2 regions of the Diaphorobacter sp. LR2014-1 genome follow, and region 2 is predicted to be linked to the other one. Evidence: predicted binding sites of a transcription regulator. Region 2 holds the regulator's gene; the other holds the start of a gene.
What was found. The regulator NrdR, encoded in region 2, represses ribonucleotide reductase genes. The targets are predictions, from matches to a motif close to CACNANATNTNGTG.

Region 1: a site for NrdR is predicted at 1,300-1,313, ahead of BV908_RS00800 (ribonucleoside triphosphate reductase). Genes of this name have one in related genera too.

Annotation. Positions count from the first base shown of each region.
Region 1 is NZ_MTBE01000001.1:165,623-169,201, reverse strand. Features, by position in the region: gene BV908_RS00800 (ribonucleoside triphosphate reductase) at 1-1,286, opposite strand, end outside; gene BV908_RS00795 (EAL domain-containing protein) at 1,581-3,579, opposite strand, start outside.
Region 2 is NZ_MTBE01000009.1:63,716-67,294, reverse strand. Features, by position in the region: gene BV908_RS09430 (CBS domain-containing protein) at 1-324, shown strand, start outside; gene aroC (chorismate synthase) at 418-1,518, shown strand; gene nrdR (transcriptional regulator NrdR) at 1,595-2,044, opposite strand; gene glyA (serine hydroxymethyltransferase) at 2,057-3,301, opposite strand; ZMP/ZTP riboswitch at 3,336-3,495, opposite strand; gene BV908_RS09410 (lytic transglycosylase domain-containing protein) at 3,539-3,579, opposite strand, start outside.

The DNA of each region.
Region 1 (3,579 bases), on a different contig from region 2:
TAGCCCAGGCGCGCGCAGTTGACGGTGACCACGCCCAGGCTGCCGGTCTGCTCGGCGCTGCCGAACAGGCCGTTGCCGCGCTTGAGCAGCTCGCGCAGGTCCAGCTGCAGGCGGCAGCACATGGAGCGCACCATGTTGGGCGACAGCTCCGAGTTGATGAAGTTCTGGAAGTACGGCAGGCCGTACTTGGCCGTCATGTCGAACAGGGCGACGGCGTTCTCACTCTCCCACGGGAAGTCGGGCGTGATGTTGTAGGTGGGGATGGGGAAGGTGAACACGCGGCCCTTGGCATCGCCCGTGGTCATCACGTCGATGTAGGCGCGGTTGATGACGTCCATCTCGGCCTGCAGCTCGCCGTAGCAAAACGGCATCTCCACGCCGCCGATTACCGGCACCTGCTCGCGCAAATCCTCGGGGCAGGTCCAGTCGAAGGTGAGGTTGGTGAACGGCGTCTGCGTGCCCCAGCGCGAGGGCACGTTGAGGTTGTAGACCAGCTCCTGGATGCACTGGCGCACGGCGGCGTAGTCCATGCCATCCTTGCGCACGAAGGGCGCCATGTAGGTGTCGAACGACGAGAACGCCTGCGCACCCGCCCACTCGTTCTGCAGCGTGCCGAGGAAGTTCACGATCTGCCCCACGGCGGAGCTCATGTGCTTCGGCGGCCCCGCCTCCACCTTGCCCGGCACGCCGTTGAGCCCCTCGTGCAGCAGCGTGCGCAGCGACCAGCCCGCGCAGTAGCCGCTGAGCATGTCGAGGTCGTGGATGTGGATGTCGCCATTGCGGTGCGCCTCGCCGATCTCGGGTGCGTAGACGTGCGAGAGCCAGTAGTTGGCCGTCACCTTGCCTGCCACGTTCAGGATCAGCCCGCCCAGCGAGTAGCCCTGGTTGGCGTTGGCGTTCACGCGCCAATCGGCGCGCGTGAGGTATTCGTTGATGGAGCTTTCCACATGCACCAGCGTCTGCCGGTCGGCGCGCAGGGTGGCGTGGCGCTGGCGGTAGGCCATGTAGGCGCGCGCGGTCTGCAGATGGTTGGCGGCGATCAGCGTCTGCTCCACCACGTCCTGGATCTGCTCGATGGTCGGTGCCTCGCCATGGAAGCGGTGGATCAGCACCTTGGTGGCCTGCGCCGTGAGCAGACGGGCCTCGTCCTCGCCGAACTCGCCCGTGGCCTGGCCGGCCCGGGCGATGGCCGACTGGATGCGCGCAGCATCGAAAGGCGTGCGCTCGCCGTTGCGTTGGATGACGTCGCGCGGCAGGCTGGCGACGATCGGAGATGGTGGTGTCATGGCAACCCTTAAACACTACATATAGTGTTCACCATACCTATCAAACACTATAGGTAGTTTGATCAGGCACAAACCGCAGGGCAGAAAAGGGCCTGTGCAGAGGGGAGGTGCGGTGCGGGGCTTGTGGCCCGCGTGCCACGGGGTGGGGCCGCAGCAGGCCCGCACCCAAGAGGCTGGGCGGGGGATCGGGGCGCCGTGGAGGGTTTGACGCCTTTTGGCCTTCTGGCGCTGGAGGGGTAAGCGCTGTAAGCTATTAAAACAGTAGCAACCGGGTTGCGTGCGGCGCGACGCGTGTCAGGCCAACTCGACGCCAGCCTGCGCATTGCGCACAAAGGCCTCGAACGCGGCGGGCTCCAGCGGCCGGCTGTACCAGTAGCCTTGCATTTCGTCGCAGCCGCAGGCCTGCAGCAACGCGGCCTGCTCGGCCGTCTCCACGCCTTCGGCAATGGTGGCCATGCGCAGGCTGTGGGCCATCTTGACGATGGCCGTCACGATGGCCTGGTCGCTGGCCTGGTGGGCGAGTTCGCGCACGAAGGACTGGTCGATCTTGAGCTTGTCGATGGCGTAGCGCTTGAGGTAGCTCATGGAGGAATAGCCCGTGCCGAAGTCGTCCAGCGCCACGCGAAAGCCCACCTCATGCAGGCGGCGGATGGTGGTCTCGGCCTGTTCCGGGTTTTTCAGCGCGACGGCCTCGGTCAGCTCCACCTCGATGCGCTGGGGTGAAACGTCCATGCGCTGCAGGATGCGCACCAGCTCCTCGACGAAGTGCGGCCGCGCGAACTGCGCAGCCGATACGTTCACCGCCACCACCAGCGGCGGCAGGCCCGCGGCATCCCAGGCGCGCAACTGCTGCGCCACCTGCTCCACCACCCAGAAATCGATGGCCACGATGGAGCCGCTTTGCTCGGCGATTGGGATGAACTCGGCCGGAGACACCAGCCCCCAGCGCGGATGGCGCCAGCGCAGCAGCGCCTCGGCGCCCGCCAGCGCGCCGCTGCCCAGCGTGCGCTGGGGTTGGAACACCAGGAACAGCTCGCCGCGGTGCGCCGCGTCCTTGAGGCCGGCGGCCGGCTCCAGCGAACGCTGCGTGTGCGCCTGCATCTCGGGTGCGAAGAAGCGCAGCCCGTTGCGCCCGTCCTGCTTGACGCGGTACATCGCCACTTCCGCGGCGGACGCCAAGGTGCTGGCGGTGCGCGCGTCGTCGGGGTAGACGGCGATGCCGGCCGACGCGCTGACCGACACGGCATGGCCGTGGATCTGCAGTGTGGTCTGCAGCTGCGCCAGCGCATCCTGCGCCAGCAGCGCCACCGCCGCCTGGTCCGCCAGGGGCACGATGGCCGTGAAAGCGTCGCCCGAATAGCGCGCCACGGGAATGTGCGGCGCCAGGCAGGCGCGCAGCCGGTTGCCCATCTCCAACAGCAGTTCGTCACCGGCCGCGTGGCCCAGGGTTTCGTTCACCAGCTTGAAGTTGTCCAGGTCGAACCACAGCACCGACACCCGTTCGTGGCTTGCGTCCGCGCGGTCGATGGCTTGCGTCAACTGTTCGTCGAAGGCTTTCTTGTTGAGCAAGCCGGTCAGCGTGTCGTAGTTGGAGAGCGCGCGGATGCGCTCCTCCGCCTCGCGCCGCTGCGTGATGTCCTCCATGTGCGCGACGTAATGCGTCACTTCGCCGAACACGTCGCGAACGGGGTAAAGCGAGGCGTTTTCCGTGTAGACCTGTCCGTTCTTGCGGCGGTTGATGAGTTCGCCCTGCCAGGGCAGGCCGCGCGGTAGCTTGGTCCACATATCGGCATAGGTGGTCCGGGGCGTCAGTCCCGACTGCAGCACGCGCGGGTTGCGGCCCAGCACCTCTTGTGCGCCGTAGCCGCTGACTTCGCTGAAGGCCTTGTTGACGTAGACGATGCTGGCGTCGATGTCGGTGATGACCACCGGACTGGGGCTCTGGTCCAGCGCCTCCGACAGGCGGTGGATGACGGCCTCCTGGCGGCGCTGGGCCACGTGCTTCCAGAGGGCGTCGGCCACGGTCTGCAGCGCCTGTGCGTCGCGTGGGTGATAGTCCCGCGCCTTGCCGGCCACGCCCAGCAGCAGGCGCGGCCTGCCGCCTTCCACCACGGGCACGCAAGCCCAGCGGGCCGTCGCGCTGCCCGGTGCGCGCCCAGCCGCCGCATCATGCGGCGCGTTCGTCACCACGGCGCGGCGTTCGCGCAGGGCGGTTTCCCATGGTGGCATGTCGGGCGGGGCGTTCTCGTGCGAGCAGGCGGCCAGCGAGGTGCCGCGAGCGTCGTCGTGCACG
Region 2 (3,579 bases):
GACCTGGTGGGCATGCTCACCTTCCGCGAGGTGATCCAGGCGCTGACGAAAAATGGTGGCGGCGTGGGCACCATGCTGGTGCGTACCGCCATGGACGACGCGCCGCTGACCTGCACGCTGGAGACCGACATGGACGAGGTGCGCCGCATGATGCTGGGCCGCCACGCGCGCTACATGCCCGTGATGGACAAGCGCATGCTGATGGGCGTGGTCAGCTTCTACGACGTGGCCAAGGCCGTGGTGGACAGCCAGAATTTCGAGAACAAGCTGCTCAAGGCCTACATCCGCGACTGGCCGCAGGAAGAATCGCGGCCGGCCAACTGATTTGGTGATCAAAATAGCTGCCAGCGCTTGTCAATCAAGCGCTGGCAGCTATTTTTTTGGTAGTAACAGTGGCTCGGGGATAATCGCACTCCTATGAGCGGCAACACACTCGGTACCCTTTTTTGCGTCACCAACTTTGGTGAATCCCATGGCCCCGCCATCGGCTGCGTGATCGACGGCTGCCCGCCCGGCATGGAACTGTCCGAGGCCGACATTCAGGCCGACCTGGACCGCCGCCGCCCCGGCACCAGCCGCCATGTGACGCAGCGCAACGAGCCGGATGCGGTGGAAATCCTCTCGGGCGTATATGAGGGCAAGACCACCGGCACGCCCATCGCGCTGCTGATCCGCAACACCGACCAGCGCAGCAAGGACTACGGCAACATCGCGCAGAGCTTCCGCCCGGGGCATGCCGACTATGCCTACTGGCACAAGTACGGCCTGCGCGACCCGCGCGGTGGCGGCCGCTCGTCTGCGCGCCTCACGGCACCCACCGTGGCCGCCGGCGCGGTGGCCAAGAAATGGCTGGCCGAGAAATACGGCACCCGCTTTCGTGCCTGCATGACCCAACTGGGCGAGCTGCCCATCCCGTTCGAGAGCTGGGAGCATGTGCCGCACAACCCCTTCTTCGCGCCGGTGGCCGACGTGCAGGCCTACGAGGACTACATGGACGCGCTGCGCAAGTCCGGCGACTCCTGCGGCGCGCGCATTCGTGTGCAAGCTACCGGTGTGCCCGTGGGGCTGGGCGAGCCGCTGTACGACAAGCTGGACGCCGACATCGCCCATGTGATGATGGGCCTGAACGCCGTGAAGGGTGTGGAGATTGGCGCCGGCTTTGCCAGCGTGGCCCAGCGTGGCACCACGCACGGCGATTCGCTCACGCCCACGGGCTTCGCCAGCAACAACGCGGGTGGCGTGCTGGGCGGCATCAGCACCGGGCAGGACCTCGAGGTGTCGCTGGCCATCAAGCCCACCAGTTCCATCATCAGCCCGCGCGAGTCCATCGACATCCACGGCCAGAGTACCGAGGTGATCACGAAGGGGCGCCACGACCCCTGCGTGGGCATCCGCGCCGCGCCGATCGCCGAGGCGTTGCTTGCATTGGTCATCATGGACCATGCGCTGCGCCACCGTGCGCAATGCGGCGACGTGGTGCAGGCCGTGGCTCCGATTCCGGCAGTCCGCCTGGGGTGATGGTCAAAAACGGCTGTAGCGCCCGCCCAGTGGGCGCTGCCAGCTATCAATAGAAGAGCAATGGGAGAGCTGCGGCTTACTTGCGGACTTCGTCCACCAGCGCGCGGAACTCGTCGATGTCCTCGAAGCTGCGGTAAACGCTGGCGTAGCGCACATAGGCCACCTTGTCGAGCTTCTTCAGCTCGCGCATGACCAGCTCGCCGATGCGGCTGGACAGAATCTCGCGCTGCCCCAGGTTGAGCAGCTTTTCCTCGATGCGCTCGATGGCCGAGTCGATCTGCACTGTGCTCACCGGTCGCTTGCGCAGCGCCAGCTTGAACGATCCCAGCAGTTTCTCGCGGTCGTATTCGACGCGGCGGCCGTCCTTCTTGACGACCGTGGGGAAGTTGACTTCCGGTCGTTCGTAGGTTGTGAAGCGCTTGTCGCAGGCGCCGCACTGGCGCCTGCGGCGGATGAAGTCCCCGTCCTCGGAGACGCGGGTCTCGACGACCTGGGTCTCCTGATGGCTGCAAAAGGGGCACTTCATCGCGGCGGTCGATCAGCGATAGACCGGGAAGCGGCTGGTCAGCGCGTGCACCTTGGCGCGCACGGCTTCCAGGTTCGCCTCGTCATGCGGATTGTCCAGCACGTCGGCCACCAGGTTGGCCGTGAGGCGCGTTTCCTCTTCCTTGAAACCCCGTGTCGTGATGGCGGGCGTGCCCACGCGAATGCCGCTGGTGACCATCGGCTTTTCGGGATCGTTGGGGATCGCGTTCTTGTTGATCGTGATATGGGCCTTGCCCAGGGCTGCCTCGGCCTCCTTGCCGGTGATGCCCTTGGCGCGAAGGTCCACCAGCATCACGTGGCTTTCGGTGCGACCGCTCACGATGCGCAGTCCGCGCTGGATCAGCGTTTCCGCGAACACCTTGGCGTTCTTGGTCACCTGCTGCTGATACTGCTTGAACTCGGGCGACAGGGCTTCCTTGAAGGCCACGGCCTTGGCGGCGATGACGTGCTCCAGCGGGCCGCCCTGCAGGCCGGGGAAGATGGCGCTGTTGATGGCCTTCTCGTGCTCGGCCTTCATCAGAATGATGCCGCCGCGTGGGCCGCGCAGGCTCTTGTGCGTGGTGGAGGTCACCACGTCCGCAAACGGCACCGGGTTGGGGTACTCGCCCGCGACGACCAGACCGGCATAGTGGGCAATGTCCACCCAGAAGATGGCGCCGACTTCCTTGGCGATCTTCGCGAAGCGCTCGAAGTCGATGCGCAGGGCGTAGGCGGAGGCGCCGGCGATGATCAGCTTGGGCTTGTGCTCGCGGGCCTTGGCTTCCAGCGCGTCGTAGTCGATCTCTTCCTTGTCGTTCAGTCCGTAGGAGACTACGTTGAACCACTTGCCGCTCATGTTCAGCGGCATGCCGTGCGTGAGGTGGCCGCCCTCGGCCAGGCTCATGCCCAGAATGGTGTCGCCGGGCTTCAGGAAGGCCATCAGCACAGCCTGGTTGGCCTGCGAACCCGAGTTGGGCTGCACATTGGCCGCTTCGGCGCCGAAGAGTTGCTTGATGCGGTCGATGGCCAACTGCTCGATCACGTCCACGTTCTCGCAGCCGCCGTAGTAGCGCTTGCCAGGGTAGCCTTCGGCGTACTTGTTGGTGAGCTGCGAGCCCTGAGCGGCCATCACGGCGGGCGAGGCGTAGTTCTCGCTGGCGATCAGCTCAATGTGTTCTTCCTGGCGGCGGTCTTCGGCCTGGATGGCGGCCCACACCTCGGGATCGGTTTGTTCGACAAGAATATTGCGTTGGTACATGGCAGTCCGATGAACTAAGTGTCCCTTGGCAATCAAGGGCTGCCCAGGCGAACGACGGATCGCTGCGGGGCTGGTGCCTGCCGCGCGGCACGCTCCCCAGTGGTTTGCAGAAAAACGCTGTTTCCTGCCGGTGTCCACGTCAGCGGCGGTGCCCCGGGGGACGTCCGCGCCTATCGCCAGTTGCGTGCCCTGCTAGTGTAGCTGAGCACGCCCTTCATCAATGCCAGAGTAGGCTCTTCAGAGGCCGCTCAGCAGGGCCACCTTCTCGCCAGTGGCAG